DNA from 3 places in the Paraliobacillus zengyii genome. Region 3 is predicted to be linked to each of the others. Evidence: predicted binding sites of a transcription regulator. Region 3 holds the regulator's gene; each other region holds the start of a gene.

The links. The regulator LexA, encoded in region 3, represses DNA repair genes until DNA is damaged. The targets are predictions, from matches to a motif close to CGAACATATGTTCG.
Region 1: DM447_RS15205 (RpnC/YadD family protein) is a predicted target of LexA. The motif match lies at 9,268-9,281, and genes of this name have one in related genera.
Region 2: ruvA (Holliday junction branch migration protein RuvA) is a predicted target of LexA. The motif match lies at 4,798-4,811, and genes of this name have one in related genera.

What each region holds. Positions count from the first base shown of each region.
Region 1 is NZ_CP029797.1:3,043,323-3,053,933, reverse strand. It holds gene DM447_RS15245 (DUF817 domain-containing protein) at 1-615, opposite strand, end outside; gene DM447_RS15240 (type IA DNA topoisomerase) at 674-2,860, opposite strand; gene DM447_RS15235 (protein kinase domain-containing protein) at 3,362-4,162, opposite strand; gene DM447_RS15230 (SDR family NAD(P)-dependent oxidoreductase) at 4,363-5,118, opposite strand; gene nagA (N-acetylglucosamine-6-phosphate deacetylase) at 5,583-6,752, shown strand; gene nagB (glucosamine-6-phosphate deaminase) at 6,754-7,491, shown strand; gene DM447_RS15215 (GntR family transcriptional regulator) at 7,571-8,296, shown strand; gene murQ (N-acetylmuramic acid 6-phosphate etherase) at 8,322-9,218, shown strand; gene DM447_RS15205 (RpnC/YadD family protein) at 9,343-10,368, shown strand; gene DM447_RS15200 (5'-nucleotidase) at 10,536-10,611, shown strand, end outside.
Region 2 is NZ_CP029797.1:2,368,958-2,379,568, forward strand. It holds gene DM447_RS12105 (TIGR04086 family membrane protein) at 1-234, shown strand, start outside; gene yajC (preprotein translocase subunit YajC) at 428-694, opposite strand; gene tgt (tRNA guanosine(34) transglycosylase Tgt) at 711-1,850, opposite strand; gene queA (tRNA preQ1(34) S-adenosylmethionine ribosyltransferase-isomerase QueA) at 1,882-2,913, opposite strand; gene DM447_RS12125 (DUF2905 domain-containing protein) at 2,924-3,124, opposite strand; gene ruvB (Holliday junction branch migration DNA helicase RuvB) at 3,121-4,122, opposite strand; gene ruvA (Holliday junction branch migration protein RuvA) at 4,135-4,746, opposite strand; gene DM447_RS12140 (BofC C-terminal domain-containing protein) at 5,132-5,695, opposite strand; gene DM447_RS12145 (hypothetical protein) at 5,826-6,155, opposite strand; gene DM447_RS12150 (YebC/PmpR family DNA-binding transcriptional regulator) at 6,278-7,006, opposite strand; gene nadE (NAD(+) synthase) at 7,159-7,899, opposite strand; gene DM447_RS12160 (aminoglycoside phosphotransferase family protein) at 7,931-8,905, opposite strand; gene safA (SafA/ExsA family spore coat assembly protein) at 8,886-10,013, opposite strand; partial or broken gene DM447_RS12170 (IS1182 family transposase) at 10,298-10,611, shown strand, end outside.
Region 3 is NZ_CP029797.1:1,856,546-1,867,156, forward strand. It holds gene DM447_RS09375 (glycosyltransferase family 2 protein) at 1-86, shown strand, start outside; gene DM447_RS09380 (GtrA family protein) at 34-408, shown strand; gene DM447_RS09385 (YfhO family protein) at 421-2,994, shown strand; gene DM447_RS09390 (N-acetylmuramoyl-L-alanine amidase) at 3,238-4,047, shown strand; gene lexA (transcriptional repressor LexA) at 4,089-4,721, opposite strand; gene DM447_RS09400 (YneB family resolvase-like protein) at 5,014-5,679, shown strand; gene DM447_RS09405 (DUF896 domain-containing protein) at 5,757-5,981, shown strand; gene tkt (transketolase) at 6,089-8,095, shown strand; gene sirA (sporulation inhibitor of replication protein SirA) at 8,238-8,666, shown strand; gene DM447_RS09420 (YneF family protein) at 8,738-8,962, shown strand; gene DM447_RS09425 (CcdC family protein) at 9,100-9,567, shown strand; gene DM447_RS09430 (ATP-binding protein) at 9,754-10,611, shown strand, end outside.

The sequences.
Region 1 (10,611 bases), 1.2 Mb from region 3:
AATGTTTTCAGCTATCCAAATAAAAAATCCAATCAATACAAAAGATAAGGAAAGTGGCATACGGTAGAACCTGCTTCCTACTTCGAACACTACCCATGTTCTCCAGAAGACAACAATAACTAGTGCGGATATGAACCACCTAGTATCAATCCAAAAATGATGTGTGAAAAAGTTTAAATAAATGGCTGCAGCAAGTGGAACAACAAGTAAAAAAGGAGGCCATTTAATTAAGCGAACATTAAGTCTCCGCCATGCCTGACATAAATAGCTGGCCACACTGGCATACATAAAGCCACTATATAATGGCACACCGAATAATTTAGAGTAACCTTCACCGGGATAGGACCACGAGCCCATATGTACTTTAAATAGTTCAAGAGCAAGTCCGATTAAATGAAAGATAGTAATCACTTTTAATTCATCCCACGTTTCCAGACGTGTATAAACCATCAAGACCTGTGTGACGAGACAAAGCAGCAATAACCAATCATAACGAGAAAGTAGCGGGAGTGAAACTAGCTTGGTAAGTGCAAGTGAAGCAAAAATGACAACTGGAAAGATACAGGACAATGCTTGTTGCCAACCAAATAGGTAAAGTTGTTTAAAGGCTCGCATGAGATTTTACCCTCCATTATTTTCATAATCCATTTTGAAACATTACTTCATAGCATATTTAATTAATAAACTCTTTCTCATTAAAAGCCATTTTCCAGCTGTAGTAGTCATTGTCGAGATTTTTATGATAGCGTAAAAAGGCATTAAATGTGTTGCCCTTTTTACTTGTTAATCCTTTAACGTGGACAACTTCTTTTGTTAACAGCGTCTTTGCCATTGTTTTGGTTACACACTTTTTCATCGTTGCTAGGAATTTATCATTCTTCCATAATACGAAGGTACAACCGTTTTTCCAATTGCTACATCCGAAACCTTTTACGCCTTCGATCACATGACTTCCACATGCAGGGCACTTTCCAAGTGATTCCTTAGAAGTTGCTTCATTATTTTCGCTTCCAGGGATATTTCGAATTGTTATCGCTTCTGTTCCCTTTATAGTAGAAACAGCGTTAGTGGTGAATGCATATACTTCATTAAGAAATTCATTTTTGCTGATTTTGCTTTTTTCCATATCGAATAAGGATTTCTCTAACCGACCTGTAAATTCCAGATCAAATAATTGTTTGATAGGAAAGGATTCTACCAATCTTTTTCCTAATGCAGTACAGGTTAAGTTCTTTTGTTCTGTTGTAATATAACCGACATCTTTAAGTTTTTTAATTGTGTCAGCACGGGTTGCCGCGGTACCAATACTAAATCCTTGTAAAATTGTTCCCATTATTGCTTCACTTGTTTCACTATCGTCATCTTTATAAGACTTCCCACACGTTTCCATAACACGGAGAAGCGTTCTCTCGGTATGCTTTTTGGGAGGTTTTGTCGCATGGGTAGATAGTTCTGTATCTAATAGTTGAACTTTCATATTTACTTCTACGGCAGGTAAAAGTACGTCCTTTGTTTGAATCCGCTCTACCTTTTTCCAACCTTCTGTAATTTGTACTTTTCCCTTTGTTTGAAAGAACCCTGCTAAGTTGACGTTATCTACTTCTGTTTTAATTGTTGTTTCCTCATATTTTGCAATTGGCATAAATTGCATGATGAAACGATTTTTAATTACGGTGTAGACAATCTGTTCATCGCTTGTCAGGCGTTTTGGAATCAGATAGGTTGGTATAATCGCACTATGACTCTCTACTTTTGCATTATTAAATATACGTTTATTCTTTTGAAATTTAATTTCATTTCTATAAGGTAAATCGGTCGAAACAGCTTCAAGGACTTTTGCTGTCTTATCAACTAAGCTCTCTTCTAAAGCAGTACTGGATGTTCTTGGATATGTAATGAATTTCTTTTCATAGATTGACTGGGCCACTTTTAAGACTTTATCTGACGTCCAACCTTTATATTTGTTTGTAATATAACCTTGTAAGTTAGATAGATTAAATAAAAATGGTGGATATTCTGTTTTTTGTTCAACCTGTTTATCTGTTATCGTTGCAGGTTGATTTTCTATCTGCTTTTGTACCGCTACTAACTGTGTTTTATCCTTGAATTTAGCATTTTTTTCAATATATGTACCTTGATATACTTGGGTTTCAACTGTCTGAAAATTTGCATTTAACTTGTAATAATCTTCGGGTTTAAATTGTTCAATCTCACTATCTCGATCATAGATTACTTTTAAAGTAGGTAGCAGTACACGGCCGATATTAAGTACCTTCCCTCTACCTTTTTGGAACTTCAAGGTTGCGACAGAAGTCAGATTAATACCAATCACCCAATCTGTCCATTGCCGGCTTAAACCTGCATGAAGTAATGGCCTCATTTCTTCGTTAGGCTTTAGATTCTCCATTCCACGTAGTATTTCTTTTGGTGTCCATTCATTTAAAAGTAAACGGTAAACCTGCTTCTTTGTTTTGCTATTGTAAATGATACTATCTCCAATCAGTTGGCCTTCTCGATCGAAGTCACAAGCAGAAACAATTGCAACAACATCTTGTCGCTTAATAAGGGAATGAATGATTTGCAATTGTTTTGCTGCCCCTGCATCACGTTGTTTCCGATTTCGTGGATTACTTTTCACTTTATATTGAAATGCAGGAGGAATAAATGGGAAGTTATCCAATTTCCATCGTGCCATTTTTTCATCATAATCTTTCGAATCATATAACTCTAGTAAATGACCGAAAGCCCAAGTGATTATATATCCATTGCCATCAAAATAACCATCTTTTTTCTCTTTTACTTTTAATGCATCCGCAATATTTTTTGCTACCGAGGGCTTTTCAGCTATAAATAATTTCATTGTTGTACTCCAATCATTAAGGGATTTATTTATGTTTGAGGGTATGGAAATGTGGTGAAGCGATTAATATATGTTTGTTTATTATAACACGATATTTTCTTTGATTGAGAGAAAATCTTGTCGGGATGGAAATGGAGGCATCAAACAGCTTTGAAGTTGGAGGTGGGATCACAATAGCTCTATCATAGATTTATTTTTGTACTATTCACCGACATGCCAAATCTCATGGTATTATAAGGGGGACTATTTTTCTTTTTTGAAACCTTTTGACCAATTAGACGTATTCATATGTAGAACGAAGGGAGTTTTTAATATGTTTGATAAATTCTTTAAAAAATTAAAACAATACACTGGTAGCAGTAGTAAGAGAAAGCATAGAAGCTATAACCATAGTTCGAGTCGCCGTAAATATAGTCGTCATAGTAGTAGTGGTCATCATAGACACTCGCCATATCAAGGGAGTAGTCGTTATAAAAGAAGAGGACACGGAAGCAGCAGTAGTTAAGACTGACTTTCTAAACAAGCTATTGTATGATTAATATCATCTAATGCTGCTTCCGTATGTGAGTATGGTTGTTCGATACTTAGTAATCTCTTTAAACAATGCGTCGTTTCTGGATGAAGCGTTAATTCTTCCGTCCAAGAACGACCTTTTTTTACGTTAGAACTGTAATTAGAATAGAGTAAAAACAACAACAGATCGCCTATATCAAAATAATCTTCTCTAAGTAAGTCAGTCTTTTTCTTCAAGTTACCTTTTCCTGGTGTATGTTGAAATAATTCGGCTAATCCAAAATCTATCATATAGGTTTTATTGTTTTGTAGAATCACATTAGGTATTCTGAGATCTCCATGAATCATCCCCATCGAGTGTACATAGGCAACAATTTGTAATAAGTTTCTAATTAATAGTAACGCTTCTCTTTCTTTAAACTTGAGCTTGTCTGTAAATAAAATATCTTCTAGATTACGTCCTTTTATATATTCCATAGAGAAAAAGTGATTATTTTCAAATATAAAACGTTCATAAAACATTGGAATATTAGGATGATCCAATTGTTCCAGTATCTGCGTTTCATGCTTGTATTGCTCATGCATGATTGTCTTTTTTTTACTTTTAGTCATTTGTTTTAGTACACACAATTGTTCACTTTCTATGTTTTCACATAAATAAGTGATCCCATAACTACCCATACCTAATGTTAACTTCACTTGGTATTTGTCTGCTAACAGATCCCCTCGGTTATAGCGCCGGTCTGTTAATAATCTATATCCCTGCCCAACCATTTCGAAAGCTTTCATCAACTTTTTCACCGCGTTTTCTAAATATAATTGCTACTTCATTATACTTCATTATTCGCACTTAGGGGTAAGAATATGGTTACTAATACTTGAAACAAAAACGGTTTCTATTTAGTCACAAAAGATAAGTACTGACATAAAACACCTAACTTAATAAAAAAAGAGTAGCTCCGTATCGAAGCTACTCTTTTAACACTTAATTATTTTGTTTTAAAGCTTAAGAAGCCATCATCTACGGGTAGTGTTTGTCCGTTGATTGCACTAGCATCTTCACTAAATAAGAATGATACAACACTCGCTACTTTATCTGGCTTAATTAATTCACCGCGCATATGTTGTTCTGCTAGGAACTTCTTCGTTTCTTCATCATCACCAATGATTGGTGTGTCAATAAATCCAGGCGCGACACCTACAACGCGAATGTTATATTCTGCTAATTCTAATGCTGCAGATCTACTCATCATCACAACAGCTGCTTTTGCTGCATTATAATTAAAGCTTCCAACTGCTGCAAGTGATCCATAAATAGATGCAGTATTAACAATAGTACCCTTAACGCCTAGTTCAACCATCTTCTTGGCGCCATAATATAAGCCATAGTATACACTATGCTGATCAACATCAATTACTTTATGATAAGATTCGGGATCCATCTCTAAGAATGGCTTTACGAGGCCAATTCCAGCGTTATTGAATATACCGTTCAACGTTCCGAATTTTTCAACTGTCCAGTCAATTAAGGCCTTGATTTCATCCCCGTTAGCCACGTCAACTTTATATGAAGCGACTTTTCCACCAGTTGCTTCGATTTCTGTTACTACCTGTTTTGCACCTTCTTCATTAAAGTCCGCAATAACTACACTAGCTCCTCTAGCTGTTAGCTTTAAAGCAGTTTCTTTACCTATTCCGCTAGCTCCACCTGTTACGATGATTGCTTGTCCTTTTAAACTTTCCATTTTAAAGACTCCTTTTTAAAGAATAGTTGTTTACTAATAAAATTATACGCTTCTTATTTTACTTTTGAAAATAAAAAGATTATAAAGTTATTGATGATGATCCTTGTAAGAAGTATAAAAATTACTTTGGGAGTAATATTAAATTTTACTATTAGTGTGAACCTTTCACTTAGTTAATGTAATCAAGTACATAGATATCAGCATAAATGTGATATAGTTGTCTATACCAATTTTCATTGTGATATAATATTACTAAAATTATAATTTAATGTGTTAAACCTTATTAATCAAACGTTTATTAGTGATTTTATTTTAACTAATCTTAACTAAAATTGTCTATACAAATAAGTGGTATTTAATATTTTTAACTAATTGCTTTAGTTAACTAGACAACTATACATTATGGTGATATCATTATTTATATATTAAAAATTACTGGCGGTGAGAAATTGAATAATCATAATATGCTACTTACCAATTTGGAAGTTTACACAGATAATGGCAAGATCGAAAATGGTTATATTAAAGTAGTTAATGGAACAATAACCGAAGTGGAAGATATGGATAAACTTACAAATCATGAGGGGTTTGAATTAATAAGATTACCAGATCATTCAAAAGCAATTCCTGGAATGATTGATGTTCATATTCATGGTGTTAACGGTGCAGATACAATGGATGCAACGAAAGAAAGTTTGCAAACCATTGTCACTTCTCTTCCATCTGAAGGGACAACCAGTTTTTTGGCGACAACCATTACCCAAGAGCAATCATCAATAGAAAATGCATTAAGTAATGCAGGTGACTTTATAAAGAACCAACAATCATCAGGGCAAGCTGAGATATTAGGTGTGCACTTAGAAGGTCCTTTTATCAATCGAAAAAGAGCTGGCGCACAGCCAGTTGAACATGTGATTGATCCTAACCTAGCGTTATTTAAAAAATGGCAAACTATTGCGAATGATACGATTAAACTAGTGACATTAGCCCCTGAAAAAGCTGGCGCAAATGCACTGATTAATTATTTGAAAGAATCAAATGTTATTGCTTCTATTGGTCATTCGGATGCGACGCTTAAAGAAGTTGATCAAGCAATTACAGCTGGTCTAACGCATGTCACACATTTATTTAATCAAATGCGTGAATTCCATCATCGCGAAATTGGTGTTGTTGGCGCAGCCTTACTTAGAGAAGAATTAATAACCGAAATAATCGCAGATGGTATTCATGTTGAACCGGAGGCAATCAAATTAGCTTACCAACAAAAAACGGCAGATCGATTACTATTAATAACAGATGCGATGCGGGCAAAGTGTTTAAAAAATGGAAGTTATGATCTAGGTGGACAACAAGTAACGGTTATAGATGGTAAAGCAACACTTGCAGATGGCACGTTAGCAGGTAGTGTACTAACTATGGCACAAGCATTTAAAAATATCATTACTTTCACTAATTGTGAAATAGAAGATGCAATTAAGATGTCCTCAACGACACCGGCAAAAGAATTAAACGTGTATAATCGAAAAGGCAGTATTTCAACTGGTAAAGATGCTGATATCGTCATTCTGGATGAACAGTTGGATATTACTATGACGCTATGTCGAGGCGCACTTGCATATAAGAAGGAGATATAAAATGAAACTTATTACGGCAACGGATTATAGCGATATGAGCAGAATTGCTACAGAACTACTATTAAAGCGTATCAAGTCATCAGACAAACTCACGCTAGGTTTAGCTACTGGAAGTACACCAATTGAAACGTATCAATATATGATAGATGATTATCAGCAGAATAAAACGGATTACCAGCACGTAACAACGTTTAATTTAGATGAATATGTAGGTGTCGGTCCAACTGATCCAACTAGCTATTATCGTTTTATGGAAACGCAGCTATTCGATCCTATTCATTTACCGAAAGAACAAACCCATATTCCGAATGGTTTAGCTAACAATTTAAATGATGAGTGTATGCTTTATGAGAATAAAATCAAAAATCAAGGTGGAATTGACCTACAGTTGCTTGGATTAGGAAGTAACGGTCATATTGGATTTAATGAGCCAGGAACGAAATTTGATACTAGAACACATGTAGAAACGTTGACTGACATGACGCGTACTGCAAATGCAAGGTTTTTTAATAGTCTAGAGGAAGTACCTACGCATGCAATTACGATGGGAATTAGCACCATATTGCAAAGTAAAGAAATATTACTATTAGTATCTGGCAAAAAAAAGAGTGATGCACTTACAAGATTACTAAAGGATGAAAAATGGGATCCGTCGTTTCCAGCCTCTGCATTGCACCATCATCCAAATGTAACGATTGTTGCAGATGAAGAAGCATTGCAGTATGCTAATGTTAATTAAATAAGGCTATTTAAAGAGATAATCTATTCATTGGATCAAATGAATAGATTGTTTGCACGTTTGAAAGGGGTAACCGAGAATGATTGATAAAAATTCACCCGTTCCAATCTATCACCAACTAGAGCAACATATTAAACAATTAATAGAAAAAGGTGATTTAAAACCAGGTGATATGATTCCATCTGAACGTGAATATGCTGATAAGTATAACGTAAGTAGAATGACAATACGCCAGGCAATTGTGAATCTAGTAAATGAGCGTTATCTTTATCGTGTAAAAGGCAAAGGAACATTTATTAAGGAAAAAAAGTTAGAACAAAGTTTACAAGGACTAACTAGCTTTTCTGAGGATATGAAATCAAGAGGTATGAAAGCAAGTAGTAAGTTAATCAGCTTTGAGATTATTCCTGCTGACAGCAAACTAGCAAATCAGTTGGGAATTCAAGAACATGGTCCGGTCTATGAAATAAAACGAATTCGTTTAGCTGAAGAAGAACCAATGGCACTGGAGCGTACTTATATTTCTGCAAATAAAGTAAAAGGCTTAACAGAGGAAATCGTACAACAATCTCTATATGAATATATGGAAGAGAAACTTCTTTTGAAAATTGCTAAAGGCACGCAAGAAATTGAGGCAGCTATTGTAAACAATGAAGAAGTGGAATACTTAAAAATTCCAGAACATTCACCGATTATGTTAATTCAGCGTGCAACTAGTCTTGAAGACGGCACAATAGTTGAAGTGGTCAAATCCTCTTATCGTGCAGATAGATACAAGTTTATGATTGAATTAACGAGGCTTTAAATTTCTATGTATCGGGGTGAATGCAATGAAAAAAATACCTATTACGGAATCGGTTAATGAAAACAGTTTAGCGATAGATGAAATGGATGCAATGGATATTGTTACATTAATGCTTGAAGAAGACCGCGTGATATATCAAGGCGTAAAGTCCTGTTTACCTCATATAGCACGTGCTGTTGATTTAATCGTCTCCCAATGGAACAAAGGTGGACGTGTATTTGTTGTTGGGGCTGGAACAAGTGGGAGAATTGGTGTACTTGATGCGGTCGAGCTAGGACCTACCTTTTCCGTTTCAGCAGATCGTTGGATAGCGATTGTTGCTGGAGGTTATGAGGCGATGTGGCATCCACTTGAACAGCATGAAGATGAGAGCGCTAAGGTTATGAAGGAATTAGAACAGTATAAATTAAATTCGCGTGATGTTGTGATCGGAATAACTGCTAGTGGATCAACCGCATTTGCACTGGCGGCAATCAATTATGCGAATGAGGTGGACGCGGTGACGATAGCGATAAGTTGTAATCATGAAGCAGCTGCTTCTGCTATAAGTGATTGCGCAATTGAAGCTGTGGTTGGTCCTGAGGTTATACGCGGCTCAACTCGGTTGAAGGCAGGTACAGCGCAAAAGACGATTATCAACATGTTGTCTACAGCTACAATGATTCGACTCGGAAAAGTCTATCAAAATCAAATGGTAGAAGTACAACTTATCAATAAAAAGTTAGTCAAACGCGCTGAGCAATCTTTAATGGCGATTACAGATATATCAGAACCTGAAGCAAAAGAACTTATGAAAAAAACAAGAAATGATTTGAAAAAGGCTATTTTTATAAGTATGACAGATGCAAGTGTTGAACAAGCGGACAAATATTTACGAGAATCAAACGGACACTTGAAAAAGGCATTACATGATTTCTTCTAGTAATCCTGCCTGTTTAGTCACTTTCTGAAATGAAACGATCCGGAAAAAACGAACATTAGTTCTTTATTTGTATGCTCCTTTGATGTATACTTATAGTAACTATATGAAAGGGTGGTGATTATGATTGCCAGCGTTATTAACAGTTCATGAAGATAGGCCTATATACATGGACCACGATCAGTTGTTCAAGCAGTTGATCGGTACATTTTTCGAAGAATTTATATCGCTATTTTTCCCCGAGATTCACCAACAACTAGATTTCTCATCCTTAAAGCCCCTAGCAGATGAAGTATTTACTGATTTAATTCATGGAGAAAGACGCCAAGCAGATATGGTGATGGAAGCAACATGGAAAGAACAGGATACACTACTCATTATACATGTAGAATCACAGAGTTATCCGCAAGAAAATTTTGATGAAAGAATGTTTCAATACTTCAGTTTGTTGTATACTAAATATAGAAAACCAATCCTTCCAATTGCACTATTTACCTATGATGCGATTCGAGATGAACCAGACGTTTTTGAAATGACATTTCCTTTTCACCATGTATTAACTTTCCAATTTTTAAAAGTTGAATTAAAGAAACATAATTGGCGTACTTTTTTAACGTCTGATAATCCGATCGCAGCGGCATTATTAAGTAAAATGGGTTATAAACAGACAGAGAGAATACAAGTGAAAAAGGAATTCTTACGTATGTTAGCGAGAATGGAACTGAATCCAGCCAAAATGGAATTAATATTCGGCTTTTTTGAGTCGTATATGAGTCTAAATCAAACAGAGGAGGAAATTCTAATGGAAAGTTTGCGAGAATCCAAAGATGAAAGTCTAGAGGAATTCGTGAAAAAACTGCCTAACTCCTGGCGTGATAAAGGTTTGCGTGAAGGAAGGGAAGCAGGAAAGATCGAAGGAAAAATAGAAGGAAAAATAGAAGGAAAGATAGAAGGAAAGATAGAAGGCAAGATCGAAGGAAAAACAGAGGCACTTGCAGCTGTTGCTATTCGATTAATCACAAAATTTGTAGCTCCCCTTCCAGATGAGATGGAGAAAAAGTTAAATGAACAAGAAATCGAGACATTAGAATTGGTTATCGACCATATAGATAATTTCAAAAATATAGATGAAGTAAGAGAGTACTTGAAATAATTTTTAGGTTCAACAACTTCTTGAAATATAATGGTGTCTGATGAGTCTTGTGGAGAGTAATCGCTGCAAGGCTTTTTTGTAACATGCTATAATTAATTGATAGTTTCATTATTTAAAGTAATAATCGAATCTAGTATAGATTTAAAGTAGAGGAGAGAGATAGATAAATGGCTTTCAATTTTTCTGAGTACTTAGTTATTGGTATATCTTCTAGAGCTTTATTCGATCTTAGAAAAGAAAATG
Region 2 (10,611 bases), 510 kb from region 3:
ATTAGTTTTCTTGCATTATTTGCAGGGGGTTGGGTTGCTGGACTAAAAGCCGGAGAAAAAGGATGGCTAATTGGGATTCTTACTAGTCTTGGATTTTCTTTATTTATTTTCTTATATCAATACTTAGGACTTCAAACTGTTTTTTCTTTATCACAGATTTTATATCATACTGGGTTTTTAGTAACGGGTCTAGTTGGAGCTATTTTTGGGGTTAATACGTATCGTAAAGCCTAATAACTATACTTTTTGATCGTTCACTAGGTTTGGAATTGCTTGATAGTATCTAAAAGAGACTACTTATTTAAAAGATTTAGTTTAACACGAAACATCTATACACTACGACGTAAGGGGTGTTTTCGAAACAAAATAAAGAGGGCAGCACTTGAGTGCTGTCCTCTCTATTTTTTAGCCTGTAACGTTTTATTAATTAAGCTTCTGTCTGAGAGACTACATCTCTAACAGACGAACGATCATATGTAAGCTTCGTTCCATCTACTTCAATAATAACTGTATCTTCATCGATCGCATACACAGTTCCATGCATACCACCAATCGTGATAATTTTGTCTCCCTTTTGTAGATCGCTTTGCATTTGTCTTACTTTCTTTTGACGTTTTTGTTGTGGACGAATTAAAAGAAAATAAAAAATCACAAACATTAAAATAAACGGAAAAACTGTTGCAAGTATATCCAATCTATTCCCCTCCTTCTTAAAAGTTTTTAGCATTTGGTTTATTATAACCATAATCTTCAAAGAATTTCTCTTTGAAATCACCAAGACGATCTTCTTTTATCGCTTCGCGGACTTGCTCCATTAAGTTTAACAGAAAATACAGGTTATGATAAGTAGTAAGTCTAAAACCGAAAGTTTCATTTGCTTTTACTAAGTGACGAATATACGCCCGAGAGTAGTTTCTGCAAGTATTACATTTACAATTTGGGTCAATTGGCGAGAAATCACGTGCATATTTTGCATTTCGAATAACAACACGACCTTCCGAAGTCATGCACGTACCATTTCGTGCTATGCGTGTTGGCAAAACGCAGTCAAACATATCAATTCCCCGAATTGCACCATCAATTAAAGAATCAGGCGATCCTACACCCATTAAATAACGTGGCTTTTCACTTGGAAGCATCGGAGTCGTGAAATCTAAAACACGATTCATCACATCTTTAGGCTCACCAACGGAAAGTCCACCAATAGCGTAACCTGGAAAGTCAAGTGACGTTAAGTCTTTAGCACTTAAACGACGAAGGTCCTCATATTCGCCTCCTTGAATAATTCCAAATAAACCTTGATCTCCAGGACGATTATGTGCTTCTAAACATCGTTCAGCCCATCTGCTCGTTCGTTCTACTGAATCCTTCATATATTTGTGTTCTGCTGGATATGGTGGACATTCATCAAAAGCCATCATAATATCCGCACCTAAAGAATTTTGAATATCCATTGCTTTTTCTGGTGACAAAAATAACTTTTCCCCACTAATATGGTTACGGAAATGAACACCTTTTTCTTCTATATCACGTAAATCACTTAAACTAAACACTTGAAATCCACCTGAATCGGTTAAAATTGCTCCATCCCAATTCATAAATTTATGCAAGCCTCCAGCTTCTTTAACAATATCTTCACCAGGTCGAAGCCATAAATGATAGGTGTTTGATAGTATTATTTTGGAACCTATCTCTTCTAATTCTTCAGGACTCATTGTCTTAACTGTTGCGAGTGTGCCCACCGGCATAAACATTGGTGTATCAAAAGAACCATGAGGTGTATGAACCTTACCTAATCTAGCCCCCGTTTGCTTACATGTTTTAATTAATTCATATGTGATTGCTGCCATGTTTTGTATTTTTCCTTTCTAGTTGTAAAATTTATAGAATTAACATTGCATCGCCAAAACTAAAAAAGCGATATTTTTCACGTACTGCTTCGTTGTATGCTTCTAATACAAAATCTCTATCCGCTAAAGCACTAACTAACATAACAAGTGTTGATTTCGGCAAATGAAAATTGGTGATTAATCCATCAATTACACGAAATTTATAAGGAGGATAAATGAAGATATCCGTCCAACCATTAGCTGCAACTAGCTTCCCATCATAATCACGTGCGATCGTCTCTAACGTCCTTGTAGAAGTTGTTCCTACTGCTATAACTTTACCACCATTTTTTTTCGTGTTGTTAATCGTATCAGCTGTTTCTTGTGACATATGATAAAACTCAGCATGCATATCATGTTCTTCAACTGTATCAACACTTACCGGACGAAATGTACCTAATCCAACATGCAACGTTAAGAAAGTAACTGCAACACCTTTTTCTTTAAAACTCTCTAACAGCTCCTCAGTAAAGTGTAAGCCTGCTGTTGGTGCTGCTGCAGATCCTTGCTCACGTGCATATACCGTTTGATAACGATCTTGATCAGGTAATTGCTCTTTAATGTATGGAGGAAGTGGCATTTCTCCTAGTTGATTTAACACTTCTAAGAAAATTCCTTGATAGTTAAACTTCACAATTCGACCACCATGTTCTTTTAAATCTAGACAAACACAGGTTAACTTGCCATCTCCAAAACTTATTTCAGTTCCTATTTTGACCTTTTTTCCTGGTTTAACTAGTACTTCCCAAACATCTTCTTCCTCTTGTTGATGAAGCAATAGCACTTCTATTTTTGCACCAGTATCAATTTTACTTCCAAATAATCTTGCTGGCAGTACTTTGGTATCATTTAATACTAAACAATCGCCAGTATTTAAATAATCTAGTACATCTACAAACTTTTTATGTTCTATTTTTCGATCTTTTCTATCCATTATCAATAATCGAGATGATGTTCGATCTTTTAATGGCGTTTGTGCTATTAACTCTTCTGGTAAATTGAAATCAAAATCTTTTATCTCCATGTTGCACTCCTTAACGAAACTTACTAATAATAAATAAAATAACCGATAAAATCACACTTATTATAATAGATGTCATAATCGGAAAGTGAAAAGAAAAGTTCCCTCTCTTAAAGCTAATATCCCCAGGTATTTTACCAATAATCCCAGACAATACACCAACTATAATCAATACAATACCAATAACAATAAGCATTTTTCCGAAATCGGTCAAGGTTTTGGCACCTCTCGATTAACATGCTGATAGGCTTTTGGTGTAGCAAGACGTCCTCTTGGTGTACGTTGAATAAAGCCCATTTGCAGTAAAAATGGTTCATAAACATCTTCAATTGTTTGTGATTCCTCGCCAACTGTTGCGGCTAATGTATCTATGCCAACCGGTCCACCTTGAAAAGAATCAATTATAGCGAGTAGCAGTTTATGATCAATGTGATCTAATCCAGATTGATCGACCTGTAACATCTCTAATGCTTCTTTGGTAATAGCTAAACTAATTGCAGATTCTCCTCGCACTTGAGATATATCTCGCACACGTTTTAACAACCGATTAGCAATACGTGGTGTTCCACGCGATCTTCTTGCAATCTCTACTGCTGACTGTTTTTCAATTGTCACTTCGAAAATAGAGGCAGTACGTTCTACAATTTCACATAAATCATCCGTTTCATAAAATTCTAAGCGACTTAATACACCAAAACGGTCACGCAATGGTGCTGTTAATAGCCCAGCTCGTGTCGTTGCACCTACTAATGTAAATGGTGGTAATTCTAAGCGCACTGAACGAGCAGTAGAACCTGTACCTATCACGATATCTAAACAAAAGTCTTCCATCGCGGGATATAGTATCTCTTCCACAGCACGTGGCAATCGATGAATCTCATCAATAAACAGAACATCTCCTGTTTCCAATGAAGACAATATTGCTGCTAGATCTCCGGCACGCTCAATTGCTGGCCCAGAAGTTGTTCGAAATTGTACACCCATTTCATTTGCAATAATAGAAGCCATTGTCGTTTTTCCTAAACCAGGTGGGCCATATAATAAAACATGATCTAAAGGTTCATTCCGCAAGCGGGCTGCTTCAATAAAAATCGCTAAATTTTCCTTCGCTTTATGTTGTCCAATATACTGCGCCAAGGTGGAGGGACGTAGGCTTAATTCGATGGATGTATCTTCCTCATGTATTTCACTTGAAATCATACGTTCTTCCATTTCCTCACCCCTCTAATTTTGCATAAGTAGTGCTAAACCTTTTCGCACTAATTCATCCGTATTTTTAGAAGCCTCTTCTTTTAACTTAGGGGAAATTTGTTTAATTTCTCGATCAGAGTATCCTAGTGATTTTAATACTTCTACTGTTTCATCTAATGCCTTTATTTGATCTGTTGTAACTTTTACAGTTTTAGCATCCGCTACATTAGCAGATACATCAAATTCTATTGTTAACTTCCCTTTAAGATCTAAAATCATTTGACGAGCCGTCTTTTTTCCTACTCCAGGAAAACTCGTTAAGAATTTTTCATCTTCTTCCTCAATTGCCACAACAAAATCTTGTACACCAGCAGTGGCGACAATTGATAAAGCACCTTTTGGTCCAATTCCTGAAACATTCAATATTCGTGCAAATAATGATTTTTCGTCCACCTTTGAAAATCCATATAAAGTTTGAGCGTCTTCTCTTATGTAGTGGTATGTAAAAATACGTACCTGCTCACCTAACTGATCTTGAAATTTAAAAGGATTTGCACAAATAATTTCATAACCTACTCCATTTGCTTCGACAATAGCAGTCGTTTCAGTCACTGTATCTAGTTTACCATTTATGTACGCAATCATCATCATCTCTCCCTAACATTCTCCAAAAAATCTTTACTCTAGTTTATCACACAATCGTACGTTCGTATAACATCACTTTCAGACATTTGAGCATATTACATTAAACGTTGGATTTTATGAGTTTAGAGTATGTCTATTATAATAGCTTGACACAATTTCAAAAAATTGTTGATTTTCGAAGAACCATAGACTCTGTAGTAACTACCATGTTGATTTGCGCTACAGGCAGTCGCTTTCCGCGGGCAAGTCTTCAGCTAACTTCTATTTTGAATTGTGAGACTTTCTTGTTATACCAAGACTTAAGTGCCTGATTTACATTACGAAAGTTGAGAAAGTAAAAATAAACTAAAAGAAAACAAGCGAAGCATCGATCCGCTTCACTTGTTTAACCTTGGACTTGTTTTGTTGGAGAGAGATCACGATAAACTTCTAAAACTTGATGATAGGTTTCTATGTCTTCAATCTTAATTCCTGTTTCTAATTCTTCTATTTGAAAACTCTCTAATGTGCTTGTATCGATTTGATAAAAAGATTGAATTACTTGCTGATGTACAGGTTCACCCTCAAAAATAGATAGCATTCCTTCTTGTAAACCAAAATAACCATTTGCCTTTAAGTATGGAGAAATATCATCCACTTGCTTTCTAAAAGTCATTTCACCTGATGATTGTTCTACTAGTTGCCAATCTTCATACGATGCCCAAAAGTCTTCCATTGCACCAATAGACTCTTCATGCGTTTCTTCCTCTATTTTACCATCAAGATATTGTTTCTGTAATGTCACTTCTAATACTAGTTGTTCATTAACTTCAGGTTGGCTTGTTGTTGGTGTAACTTCTCTTTCTATTACATCATTAACATCGCTTTGTTCTTTGTTAACACTAACAATTAAAACCACGACTGCTATTACACTAATTAACACGCTTATATAAATTTTTTTTCTATGCATTTGTTTTCACCTCGGTCAATTAAACTTATGCAACGATAGTTTGTCCTATCATTGTTATCTTTGACCAATAGTTAAATTTTTATACTTTCGTGAAAGTATAAAAAACAAAACAAAAATACCGACTAAAGGTTTAGTCGGTATACACTACAAAATCATATTCATCAGGATCAATAATTCGCACTTCAAATATCTCATTTTCTTCTAAAATAATTTCTTCTCCGTTATAGTAACGGATAGCATCATTAAAATCTTCATTATGCATCGCAATAGCATACTTATTGTCATGCAATTTTTTAACTTGATTAAATTTCAATTCTCTTTTTGCACTTTGACTTGCTTTTTGATAGATTACATAGTAATCCTTTTCATCATTAATAAAATGATCTAAATGTTTGAGTGCATCTTGTCTGTCTGTAGTAAATTGATCTTGTAAAGCTTCACTATCATTTATTTCACTCATTGAAGACACCTCATTATGTTTTTTATCATTATATTCTAATTTGCTTGATTTAGAAATGGCTTACTGCCTATTATTTTTAAAATAATCAGAAATATGTCAGACTTTATTATATTTTACCATCTTTATTCTACTAAACCGTTATGATGAATCTCTTGAACATCCTCTAAATCTTCTAATACACTTAGTAACTGTTCCATTGACTCCGAATCTTTCTTACTTAATTCTGTATACGTTTGAGGGAACATTGTTACTTCTGCTGTTTCCAACTCGTACTCCTCTTCCATTAAATTAGCTTTAACTTCTTGAAAATCTTCTACCTCTGTAAAGATTTCATATACTTCTTCATTTGTTTCCATTTCTTCTGCCCCAGCTTCTATAGCAGTAAGAAGCATCGAATCTTCATCAGCATTTGTTGCCGATTTTTCAATCACTATGTATCCTTTTCGTTCAAATAAAAAAGAAACACACCCATTTTCACCTAAATTACCATTATTTTTTGTAAATGCATGGCGAACATCAGCAGCTGCTCTATTTTTATTATCTGTTAACAATTCGACCATTACCGCTACACCACCAGGGCCATATCCTTCATAGATAACTTCCTCGTAATTTGCGCCATCTAACCCACCAGTAGCTTTTTTAATTGCCCGATCAATATTATCATTTGGCATATTGGTTGCCTTTGCTTTATCTATTGCTAACCGCAGGGAAGGATTCATTTCAGGGTCTCCTCCACCTTGCTTTGCTGCGATAAAAATTTCTTTTGCAGCCTTCATAAATATTTTGCCTTTTTTTGCATCTTGAGCGTTTTTACGGCGTTCAATATTCTTCCACTTCGAATGACCTGCCAATTATATAACATCCTTTCCTAAATATACCGTTGATATTAAGTACTTTATATTACTATAACATATCTAGATTTTCCTTTAAAACAGGTAAAAGACTCTTTGTATGTTTCAATTACAAAGAGTCTTTTTTAAAGTAAAAATTCAAGCCTTATCAATTAAAATACTTCTGGTGCTTTAGCCATTTCACGTTTATGCGCTGTTGTACGGTGCATTCGATCAATAATTTCTTTATCCTTTTCAGGAACTTCATTACCTTTGAGATAACTATCAATAGTTGCATAACTTGTGCCCATCTCGTTCTCGTCTGTTTGACCTTCCCATAGACCTGCACTTGGCTGTTTATTGATAATTTCATCTGGTACACCTAAGACTTTAGCTAATTCTCTTACTTCACCTTTCGTTTGATGCACTAGTGGTACTAAATCGACACCACCGTCTCCGAATTTAGTGAAGTAACCAGTATACCATTCGGCAGCATTGTCTGTACCGACAACTAAGTACTGATGATTTGCTGCTAATGCATACAATGTACTCATACGTAAACGCGCACGTAGATTAGCATCTGCCAATTGCTTTTGATCAGGATTTAATGTACCAGCCTGTGTCAATTGGCTATTAATTTCAGTTAGCATAGTATCATGTGTGTTAGTTAAATCAATTGTTACATTGTCTATTCCAGCAGCTTCTACTACTTTATTTGCATGTACCAGGTCTTCAGGATTACTTTTACATGGCATCATAACACCTAAAGAAGCCTCAGGAGCAGCACGCTTAATCAGGTTTGCAACAACTGCTGAATCAATTCCCCCACTCACACCGACTATTAAACCTTTTACGCCAGTTTCTTTGATTTGATCTTGTAACCATTTAACGAGTTTTTCTGCTGTTTCTTGCATCTTTGATTATCCCCTTCCACTATCATTACTATTATTTTAGCATGGTATCTACTTGGTCGACAAACTTTTTCCGCTCCTGCCAACTCATTGAAAACTGCTCTATATATGCCTTTATCTCTGCTTCAGTATGAGGTCTTGTCATATAATACCACCATTCACGTATTAAATCAGTTGGAACAGTTACACCAATTAACAACAAACGCCATTCTTTTAGCGAGTAGGTGTGTATGTATGTGTATAATTGATCAAGACTGTGATCTATATACGGTAAGAAACGCTGGCATAACTGGATATAATCATATAATGGTGGAGCGGACGCCAACAAATCAAAATCTATCATGTATATTCTATTTCTATTATCTCTCAAAAAATTGTGAGAAGCAACATCACCATGATTCCAAGTTAAAAGCGATGCATCATTCGATTCAAGTTTCGGTATATTTTCTAAATGATACAGATCGATCCGTTCTAACATTACTTTTTCTACTTCACTATACAATGAAGCATTTCCAGTATTAATTAATGCCTGTTTAGTTTGACGCCACTTTTCTAATCGTCTGAACCATTTCCCGATTATTTTAGTAGACTTAAGTTCAGTATCCATACGTATCCCTCTGGTAACTTCATGAAAATCGGATAATGTCTCTAGTGCCGCTTGTCGATCTATTTCTTCATGATAATCTAGTTTTTTAGCATGCAGATAAGGTTGCATCGCCCAGTAATACCCAAATCCTTCTAAAAAAAGTCTTTTATTCGGAAATGCAATAAACTTAGTAATAAAGGATTGACTCACTTTCGAAAAAAAATCCCATTGTTTATCGATGATAGAAAATTGTTTGTATCCTTTTATAATATATAGTTGATTCGTTTCTGTCTTTATTTTAAATATTGGATACTTAATGATCTTTATAGAAATTATTTTTAAATCACCCTCTTCTAGTAAAAAAGAAGCGAGACGACTCTTTGCTGAATCGTCTCGTTTACTACTATTCAATTCCCTCATCATCTTCAGTCATCCGATAAGGATAAGGTGAACCCATCTGTGGCATCGGTTGAAATGGCATATTATAGTCCATTTGTGGTTGCATCATTCCTGGTGCGCCTTGTTGTGTTGGATAAAATGGTTGATCCATTGCATTTTCAACACCTGTTGGCATCTGCATACCTGGTTGCAATCCTTGTGGCATTTGCATACCCGGTTGTGTCCCTTGGGGCATACCTTGTTGCATTCCATTCGGAGGTGGCGTTTGGTTATATCCATTAGGCGTCATATTATACTGAGGCATCGGAGCATTACCTTGTTGCTCACCTGAATAAATGCCTGGGTTCGTATTCCACTGGCCGCCATTTTGTTGCATTAATGGCATGGTTTGTTGATTCATATACTGGTTTGGCATAGGTGGCATTTCTATGCTGGATGATTCCATTTCATCACCCATGTCATATCCTTGATAAACAGGTGGCTGACCATGTATTAAACTTTGTGGTGATTGAAATTGGTGACACGGATCCATTGGAACAGGAGCAAAACTTGGCATCTGTTGTTGTGGGTATTGCATCGGCATCTGCTGCATCGGTGGCATACACGGCATACATGGCTGCTGCATCATATGATGAGATGGTTGCATTGGTTGTGGCATTTGCTGTTGAATTGGTTGCTGAATTGGTTGTGGTTGTGGCTGCGTTTGGTGTTCCGTATATTGGAAGTTATGTTGATTAATTTCCGTATCGTTATCCTCAATATCTACATCAATATTATAATTAGTTGAATAAAAATCAGGTAAATTTGGTAACTGAATTGGTTGTGGCACAGGCATTGGCTCAGCCTTTACTGGCATCTGTTTTTTTACTGGCGTTGTTTTTTTTGTATCATCTTCGTACATAACTGGTTGGGCTTTCTTTGACACATCTTTGTATGGATGCATCGTTTTGTCATTTACCGGTTGTTTTTGAACTTGTTTTGTTGAAGTAGGTATTTTAATTTTCATACCTGGCATAATCTGATTTGGATCTGCTAGTTGTGCATTCAATTGCTTCACTTCTTCAAAGTTAACCCCATATTTCTGTGCAAGATTCCATAACGTATCACCTTTTTGTACAATATGAATTTTCAACAGTGAAAACTCCTTCCTATATTTTAGCACTTAGTGAATTAGGCATATCACATTATAATTCATTATCAACATATGCGATTCACCTAGAAAGTTGATAATAAATTAAAATAAAATTAAAAAAACGAGGCTGGGACAAAACCCAGATAAACAATAAAAAGTTGCACCTTTCCAAATTTATGGTTGGAGGGTGCAACTTTTTATAAAATCGAAAATTTTAGTAAGTAAAAAAGGATACCTTCTGATAAAATTAAAGTGACGAAACAATAACTATCGGAAGTATCCTTATGTTTAAAGATTATAACATGAATCAAGTAATTTTGCCGTTAGATTTTGAAATGAAATTACAAAAAAATGATATTGCCTATACGATCCATGACTTAGTAGAACAAATACCTGATAAAGCATTTTCTGTTTTCTTACATGAAACAGGTTGTCCTGCTTATCATCCACGCATGATGATGAAGGTTATTTTATGTGCTTACACGCAATCTGTTTTCTCTGGAAGAAAAATTGAATCATTACTGAAAGATAGTGTACGTATGATGTGGTTAGCGCAAGGTTATGAGCCAAGCTATCGAACGATTAATCGTTTTCGAGT
Region 3 (10,611 bases):
TACAAGAAACAAACATTTCAACAGGAGAAAATTATGAGCATACGCAGCCAAGAATTTATAAAATTCATCATCGTGGGCATCATTAATACGTGCAATTACTATGCTGTTTATTTATTCATACATGCATATTGGGAAATTAACTATCTGGTTTCACATATCACAGGATTTATTTTAAGTTTAATTATATCCTTTTTTTTAAGCTCTTATTTCACGTTTCAAGTAAAGCCAACAGTAATGAAATTTATTCAATTTTCGGTTACGCAAGTTATTAACATTATTGTTTCCTCTATATTCATTTATGTCTTTATCGAATATTTGGTACTCGGTAGCACGATAGCACCGATTGTTTCCATGATTTTTACTGTTCCTCTTACATTTTTTGTAGCAGGAAAAATTTTAAGAAAATAACGGGGAATACATATGCTGATCAAACGAAAAATCCTCTATCTTATAATAAGTAGTCTAGTCGTTGCTGTATTAGGTCATTTGTTTTTTTTGAGAGAATGGCTATTAGATAGATATATGGTCGGACCAAATGATGGTTTGCAACAGATGGTTACCTTTAAAAAAATTTTGTATGAACAATATAAAAGTGGAAATTACTTTTATTCCTATCAATTTGGTCTTGGAGGTGGAACGTACAGCCAATTAGCATTTTATTTCTCCACATCATTTCTATTCATTTTGTCAGCAATTTTTATTTTTGTATTACAAGCCTTAGATGTTATTGGACCTGCTGATACACTGTTTTGGGCAAATGCTTCAATATTTATAAGTATTGTTCGATTAACTTCAATCATTGTTATAACAAGTATTGTATTTCATTATATGAAAAGTGATTGGTTGCCTGCATTTACAGGGGCCTGTTTCTATGGATTAGCTACTATTTATTTCCGACATGTGACGTATTGGGAGTTCTTTGCCGATGCAATGATCTGGATTCCACTACTCGTATTTGGAGTTGAAAAAGTTTTCCGAGAGAAAAGACCAAATTGGCTCATTTTTGCGATAGCTGTAACGCTTATTAATAATTTTTACTTTGCATATGTTAATTTAATTTTTATTATTCTATATATTATCTTTCGTTGGTTTATTCCGTTGGCAGAGAATGAATCAGATAAAGGCAAGTACGCTAAGCTTTTTATTTGTTCAGGTTTTTTAGGATTTGGAATTAGTGCAGTAGCTTTTATACCAGCTGTTTATGGATATTTACATAACTTTCGACCAGCATATCAGAAATCCGTATCTTTTTTTAGCTGGGATAATATTTTATTTGATAGTCGTTATATTATTCTACCTACCGTATTTTTACTACTTTTATTCAGTCTTTCTCTTTTCAAAGTGCAGACATTTAGACTGTATTCTGTTTTAAGTAGTTTTTTTATCTTCTTTCATTTTAGTCCACTTGTTGCAAGTGCATTCAATGGCTTCTCAGCACCTCAATATCGTTGGGAATACTTGATTTCTTTTTCTATTGCAGGAGCTATTTCATTTGGTTTAGAACACATTCAACGTGTAACGAAAAGAAGAATGATCTTATCAAGTGTAATTGTACTAATTCTTTATCTTGGTACAATTATATTTATTGATGATTTACATGTTTTTTCACTGCTTTCTTTGGCAATTTTATTAATGGTATCTATTACTATCTTATTACTTTTTTATGCTGTATTTAAAAAAGAAAAAAGTGCTTTTTATATTATGTATGTAGGACTTTTGTTACTCGTAATCATTTTTGCGAATAGTTTTCAATATGGTCTTTCTCAAGCAGGGGAAGTTAGTAAATCCTCTAAAAATTATTTGTTGAGCGATAAATATAACGGAAAAGAACAAAGAGAGCTTTTGCAACAAATTAAAAACAAAGACCCCGATTCGCTATACCGGATTGACTGGAAAGTAGACAGACTTAATAATACACCAATTGTGCAAGATTTTAACGGAATAAGTGTGTACGGTAGTATACTAAACGAACACTTGATCGATCTTTATTTGAACGATCTAAATATTGACACAGGGAGGGAAAGTGTTAGTAGATATGCAACATTTGGTAATCGGGCGCACTTATATAGTTTATTTCAAGGAAAGTACATGATAAGGGAGAAGGAAAGCGAAGAGGGCGTACCATATGGATTTTCAAAAATACTTGAATCAAAGAACTATATCGTTTTAGAAAACAATAATGTATTGCCTTTTATTCGAACAACTAAAAATTTCTTTTCAGAAAAAGATGTCGAACAGGTTTCTGATTTAAGTAAAGAGTATGCGATGCTCGAAGGTGTAATTATATCCAACACGAAACAAACAAACGCAGAAATAGCACAAGACGCTAATCTTATCGACCAAACGAAAATCATGATGGTTGGTGCTTCTTATACGAATAACGTATTAACTGTTACTGAGGAAAATGGTGGTTTAGATATAGAAACAGATTCATTAACGTCTGCAGCAAAGGATCTGTACGTACACTTTCATTTAGAGAACACTGCAGTCGATCAAGGGTTTACATTAAAAGTAAACGATTATAAAACTGCACGAAAATCTAATCAATCTATTTATAAAACATATGATGATGAGCTAACAATCCGCGTAGATAATTCGAATAAAATTCGAATTAGACTACCTAAAGGAAAGTACATCTTAAGAGATTTAGAACTATATCAAACAGACTATGCCCGTTTGGAATATCAAAAAAACAAGGTATCAAATAATAGTACGTTAAAGTGGAAAGATAATCGAATATCCATAACTTTTAACAACGATAGAAATGATTATTTCATGATGCTACCTATTCCATTTGAAAAAGGGTGGCAAGTTAAAGTTAATAATAAAAAGCAAAAAATTGAGAAGGTTAACTATGCTTTTATTGGATTTCCCATAGACAAAGATGAAAACGAGATAGAATTACTCTATTATCCACCTTATTTTATACTATCGATTGTTTTATCGAGTTTTAGCCTACTCTTATCTATATTAATTTGCAGAAGAAACCAATAAGAGAAAAAGTCATATTTTGCGGTTGCCCGGGTAATATTTTCGGAAAGTCTTATATAAATCAGTTGTTTTCTTATGGAATTTGTTATTAGAGGAATTCTAAGCACCAGTTTTAATGAGGATATAGGAATTAGTTGTTAGAATATTTAAGAAAAGAATATCTAAATTTAAGCCTCCGTTATGGAAGATCAGTCCACACGTAAAACCTTTTTATTTCATATAAAGGTAGTGAAGGAGGTTTGACAAATGCCGAAAATTTTTATTGATCCTGGACATGGGGGAAATGATTCAGGTGCAAGTAGTAACGGGTTAGTAGAAAAGGATATAACATTAAATATTGCTCTAAAATTACAACAGATATTGAACGATTCTTATCAAAATGTCACCACACGTCTATCAAGAACAACAGATCAGTCAGTTTCCCTGACCAATCGAACAAACGCTGCGAATGATTGGAATGCCGATTACTATCTTTCCATTCACATTAACGCAGGTGGCGGTGTTGGTTTTGAAAGCTATATATGGAATGGTAATTTTGCTTCGAAATCTGAAACAGAACGATTGCGATCTACTATTCACGACGAAATTGTTGAAACGATTGGATGGCGTGATCGAGGTAAAAAAGAAGCGAATTTTCATGTGTTAAGAGAAACGACGATGCCAGCAATATTGACAGAAAATGGTTTTATAGATAATGATGCTGAAGCTGAAGAAATGAAAACGCCACAATGGATTGAACAAGTAGCACGTGCACATGCATCTGGTATCGCACAAGCATTTGAATTAGAAGAAGACTCGAATGCAGAAGAACCTGATACGTCATCTTTTTACCGAGTTGTTACAGGTTCGTTTCAATCCGAGAAAAATGCGAAGCAACGTAGATATGTTCTAAATAGGCATGGTTATAGTAGTTTTATAACGGAATTTAATGACCAAGGGCAAGTTTACTTCCGAGTGATTGTTGGGTCATTTCAAAACAGGTCCAATGCTGAAGGCCGTGTAGATGAATTAAATGAAATAGGGTTTGATTCATTTATTAGTACGTTCAACGGATAAAAGAAATCTCCACTATGTTTAAGTGGAGATTTCTTTTATTGTTAATGGATATTTCTATATAAGCCTATTACTCTACCTAAAATGGAAACATTATCATATATGAGTGGTTCCATTGTTGCGTTTTCGGGTTGTAGACGAATATGGTCTTTTTCTTTGAAAAAGCGCTTAACTGTAGCCTCATTCTCATCTGTCATGGCGACTACAATTTCTCCATTTTGAGCGGTTTGCTGTTGTTTTACAATTACCATGTCACCATCTAATATACCTGCTTCGATCATACTTTCGCCTTCAATTACAAGTACAAAAATTGACTGATCGGTAGCATCTCCATGTGTAAGAGTTAAAGGTAGTGGGATGTATTCTTCAATGTTTTCAACAGCAGTAATGGGGATACCAGCAGTAACTTTCCCTATAACAGGTGCAAACGTTACTTCTCCTTTAGGAATACTAGAGTCATCAGCGGCATGTAATACTTCTATTGCTCTAGGTTTCGTTGGATCTCTACGTATGTATCCTTTTTTCTCTAGTCGAGCAAGGTGCCCATGTACGGTGGAACTTGATGCTAGACCAACAGCCCCGCCAATTTCTCTTACTGAAGGTGGATATCCTTTTGCTGCTACTTCATCTTTAATATAATCTAAGATTGCTTGTTGACGTTTTGAAATTTTCGTCATAATGATGCACCTCCGTACATATTTTATTAGTGAAAGTATAGCATGTTTATCACAAATACACAAACATAAGTTCTAAAAAAGACTTGACAGGAACAATCGTTCGGTTATAATAAAATACAGATGCGAACAATCGTTCTTAATATCAAAGGAGGAAACAAAATGTTTAATAAAATAACTAATATTACTATGGTGGATTTATTCTATTTCATTTCGTTCATTCTTACGTTAGGATTTATGTATATGGGTTTAGTTTCTAGTTAAAAAATATGTTTAAAATAGAAAGGTAGTTATCATGCGAGCGATTATATACTGTCGGGTAAGCACGGAAAAAGAAGAGCAGTCTTCTTCCTTACATAGACAAAAACAAGAATTGATAGAGTTAGCAGAAAAAGAACAAATGGAAGTCATCAGTATTATAGAAGAAAGGCAAAGTGGATATGAAATTGAACGAGATGGTATTTTATCCATATTAGAAAAATGTGCAACTGAAGCAGTGGATTGTCTATTAGTTCAAGATGAGACAAGACTAGGAAGAGGTAATACTAAAATTGCCTTATTCCATCAATTTTCTAAGTTAGGTGTGAAAATATATGCTTTATCCAATCAAGGAGAATTACAATTATCTGAATCTGATGCAATGGTTTTACAGATTGTAGGTGTTGTTGAAGAGTACCAACGTAAAATTCATAACATTAAAATAAAACGAGGGATGCAAAAAGCTATTAAAAATGGCTACGATCCAGCTAAAAACCTTCGTAACCGTGATCACGCGAATGGTCGCAATCGAATTGAATTTCCAATTGAAGAGGTAAAACGTTTGCGAGACAATCAATTAACTTTTGGTGAAATAGCGACTACGCTTCGTGGATTGGGTTTTCAAGTGTCCAAAGCAACAGTTCACCGAAGATACCAAGAATATGTATCGCTTGAATCTGAGCATACCTTTCATATAGAATGAATAGACAAGGAATCCATATTAAAGGATACTTGTCTTTTCTGTTTTCGAGAAAACTTTATACGTAAAGGAGAAGAACGATGTTAGCTAAAGATAAATTAGATCGTATTAATATGCTGGCTAAAAAGGCCAAACAAGAAGGGTTAACAAGTGAAGAAAAAGAAGAACAGCAAAAACTAAGACAAGAATATTTAAAAAATGTACGACAATCTTTTAAAAATGAATTCAAAGGGATGAAGATCATTGATCCTAATGGAGATGATGTCACTCCAGAAAAAGTGAAGAATTTGAGAAAAGAAAATTAAAAATAATTGAATATTCTTGAAGATAGTACTTGTTTATTATCCGTTTTCATTATAGGATATTAATTGTACGTACATATTTTCATAATTTTCGAAAGGGGATACAAAGTATGTCAAAACAAACTGAACAACGCTCTATTAACACGATTCGCACGCTATCTATTGATGCAATTGAAAATGCTAACTCTGGGCACCCAGGATTACCAATGGGGGCAGCACCAATGGCATATACATTATGGACTGACTTTATGGACCATAATCCGAAAAACTCTAGTTGGTTTAACCGAGATAGATTTGTATTATCAGCAGGACACGGATCTATGCTATTGTACTCGTTACTACATTTATCAGGTTACAACGTATCAATTGAAGATTTAAAAGGATTTCGTCAGTGGGGATCTATCACTCCAGGTCATCCTGAAGTAACACACACGGACGGAATTGAAGCAACTACTGGGCCATTAGGACAAGGTGTTGCGATGTCTGTTGGTATGGCAATGGCTGAAGAGCACTTAGCTGCTAAATACAATAGAGATAATTTTAATGTAGTTGATCACTTTACTTATGCGCTTGTTAGTGATGGCGATCTAATGGAAGGTGTTTCACATGAGACAGCATCTTTAGCTGGACATTTAGGCTTAGGTAAACTTATTGCACTATATGATTCTAATGACATTTCATTAGATGGTGAATTAGACCAGGCTTTTTCTGAAAATGTAGAAGATCGTTTTAAAGCATATGGCTGGGAAGTAATTCGAGTAGAAGATGGCAATGATATTATCGCTATTCGTGAAGCGATCAAAAAAGCGAAAACAAATCTAGATCAACCTACTTTAATTGAAGTGAAGACTGTTATTGGATATGGTTCACCAAATAAATCAGCTTCTTCTGCTTCACATGGTGCGCCATTAGGTGCAGATGAAATTAAATTAACAAAAGAATTTTATGACTGGAGTCATGAAGATTTCTTCGTGCCTGAAGAAGTTTATCAAGATTTTGAAGAGAAAATTGTAACACGTGGTAAAAAGACTGAAGCAGAGTGGAATGATGTATTTTCAGCATATAAAAAAGCACATCCAGAGCTTGCTAAGGAACTGGAAGATGCAATCAAAGGTGAACTACCATCAGATTGGGCAAAAGACCTTCCAGTATATGAAGCTGGCGAACATACACTTGCTACAAGAGCATCATCAGGTGAAGTTTTAAATGCAGTAGCGGAAGCAGTACCATATTTCTTTGGTGGAAGTGCTGACTTAGCTGGTTCAAATAAAACAAAAATTAATGGTGCAGAAGATTTCTCTAAAAATAATTATTCTGGTCGAAATATTTGGTTTGGTGTACGTGAATTTGCGATGGCTGCAGCCTTAAATGGTATGGCATTACATGGCGGATTAAAAGTTTTTGGTGGCACATTCTTTGTATTCAGTGACTATTTACGTCCTGCTGTACGTTTATCTGCCATTCAAGAATTACCTGTCACATATGTTTTGACACACGATTCTATTGCTGTTGGGGAAGATGGTCCAACACATGAGCCGGTTGAGCAGCTTGCTGCATTTAGAGCAATGCCAAATCTATCAGTTATTCGTCCAGGTGATGGTAATGAAGTACAAGCAGCATGGCGTCTAGCTTTAGAGTCTGAAAAGGTACCAACTATGCTTGTTTTAACAAGACAGAACCTACCAACATTACCAGATACGAAAGATAATGCATATGAAGGTGTTAAAAAAGGTGCTTATGTAGTAAGTGCTGCAACAAAAGCAACACCTGATGCACTATTACTTGCTTCTGGATCTGAAGTTCAGTTAGCAGTAAAAGCACAAGCCGAATTAAAAGAAAAAGGTTATGATGTAAGTGTTGTGAGTATGCCATCTTGGGATCGTTTTAATAAACAAGATAAAGCATACAAAGAACAAGTCATACCATCTACTGTTAAGAAGCGTTTAGCAATTGAAATGGCATCACCATTTGGTTGGGAACGTTATACAGGTGATGAAGGTGACATATTAGCAATTGATACATTTGGTGCATCTGCTAATGGTGATAAGATCATGCAAGAATATGGTTTCACTGTTGATAATGTAGTTAAAAGATTTGAAGCGATGATTAAAGCGTAATTTAACCAATTCCTCACTTTATTTCACAATAAAGTGAGGTTTTTTTTGGATTTGACAAAAGCTTATTATTTTTTTACTTCATTATGACAAGATATGCATCTTTTTTTTTGTATACTGTTTGTCAAAAGAGGGGGACAAGCTTATGCAAAAATATTATGTGTTTTTTTTAAATAGTGAAGTTTGTTATTCTTATTTCTATAAACCAGAGTTACTAAATCGGTTTTTTCAATCTTATTTTGATCAGCAAAACAGAAAAGATTTAGCTGCACAATTTCTATACATAACTAGGACGATATCTGCTGATCAATTGCTGCATTATGTAAATGAAAATGCAAAAAAAAATCGTTATGTCCAGAATAAACGTATTGTCTATTATTTTAACCAGAATGCTACTAATACATTTACTGTGCATGAAAGATGGCTTGAAGTAGATTGTGAATCACTAGAGGTAGCCAATACCATGTTATTTGAATGGCTAGAGAAGTATGATCACTGTTGTTATATTATGGAGAAGAGTGGCATGAATTACGGCTGGCTCTCTCCAATCAAAAAACAAGTCTTGCTTTCCTAGCTCTACTATTGTAATCTTTGTTATTGTCTACTATACTATATGAGAGAGAATTTGAAGGAGGAAGGCTAGACATGGGCACGATTTGGATTGTAGTTATTGCTATAGTAGCTTTAATTGCTGGTGTTGCGCTTGGGTTTTTCATCGCTAGAAGATACATGATGAATTATTTGAAAAAGAACCCACCAATTAATGAACAAATGTTACGAACACTAATGATGCAGATGGGTCAAAAACCATCACAGAAAAAGATTAATCAAATGATGCGTGCAATGAATAATCAAAATCAAACGAAATAATATATTCAATGATTCAATGATTCGATACGTATAGGCATTGCAACTTATAAATCCCTTGCCACCAATTGGTGCAAGGGATTTATAAGTTTTAACGCAAATATTATCATCTAAAATAAAATGTAAAGGAAGTATAAATGATGTTTTGGGCTATAGCTAGTACAGTTGTGGGATTAATAATGGCAACAACGATGATTATTGTTCGTGCACGCGCATCAAAAAGGCCGACAAACGCGGCACGGATCTTACTACCACCTCTTTTTATGAGTACAGGTGCTTTTATGTTTGTAGTGCCTATATTTCGCGTCTCTTTCTCACAAGTTGCAGAAGCATTAATTGTGGGAATGGTCTTCTCAATATTTCTTATTAAATCAACTTCGTTTACCTTCGAAAAAGGGAATATTTATTTAACGCCTTCAAAATATTTTGTTGTTATTTTGGTAGGTCTATTAATTGTTCGAATTATATTAAAGTTAGCTATCAGTTCCTCTATATCTATTGGTGAAACGAGTGGTATGTTTTTTTTGTTAGCTTTTGGTATGATTGCGACATGGAGATTAGTAATGTTCACGAAATATTTAAAAATAAAAAGTGATAATTTCGAATAATCTAATAGTTCGTACGACTCATTATGTTATCATATACTTTATACCTACTTAAGTTTTATTAAAAAAGATTAATTTATCACTATTTTCGCTAATATTTACTACAAATTGCTAATATACATGAAATAACTGTGTTATCATTGTTAAGTAATGGTAGGGTGGGTTTGGTTCCTTGAAAGGGGGTATTTTATGTCAGGTTATGAAATTGATGAAAATACAGACAATGCTATTTTAGCAACATTCTCAATTGCAAAGAAACCCAAACAATTTAAACTAGCCAGTTTACCGGAAGAAGTATTAAATTGGATTGATAAACAAGGGTTTGATTTTATTACAATTTGTAATGATAAAAGTGAAGTAATTTACGTTTCTAATTCTATAGAGAAGGTTTTAGGTTTTGAAAAAGATGAACTAATTGCAAGTAATGCTATTAGTTATTTTTCACCAATGGACCAAGAAAGAATTCCAGAAAAAATTAACAAAAACGAAAAAAAAGTTCAAAAATTCACTGCTAACATTCGAGATGCATTTGGAAGATATAGGAGCATTGATTCTGTAATTGCTTCATTGTTTTCAAGAGATACACAAGAAAAATTATATATCTGCTTGTCTAAAGATATCACAGACAAAAAAGAAGCAGAACAAATGTTAATTCGTTCTGAAAAAATGTCGATAGCAGGTCAATTAGCAGCCGGTGTCGCGCATGAAATTAGAAACCCGCTTACATCCTTGAAAGGGTTTGTTCAACTGCTTCAGGCTGGTATAGATCGTAAAGAAGAATATTATAAAATTATGATTGATGAAATTGAAAAAATAGATGCTATATCATCGGAACTTTTATTTATTGCTAAACCAATGACAGATGAACGAAAAAATGAGAGTGTATCTGATATGGTTCAAGATGTTATTACATTACTGAACACACAGGCTAAAGTATATAATATTAATCTTATTTCGCAAATTGAAGTAGATCAGACGGTCTATTGTGATCGTACACAAATAAAACAAGTCCTTATAAATTTAATTAAAAATGCAATTGAAGAAATG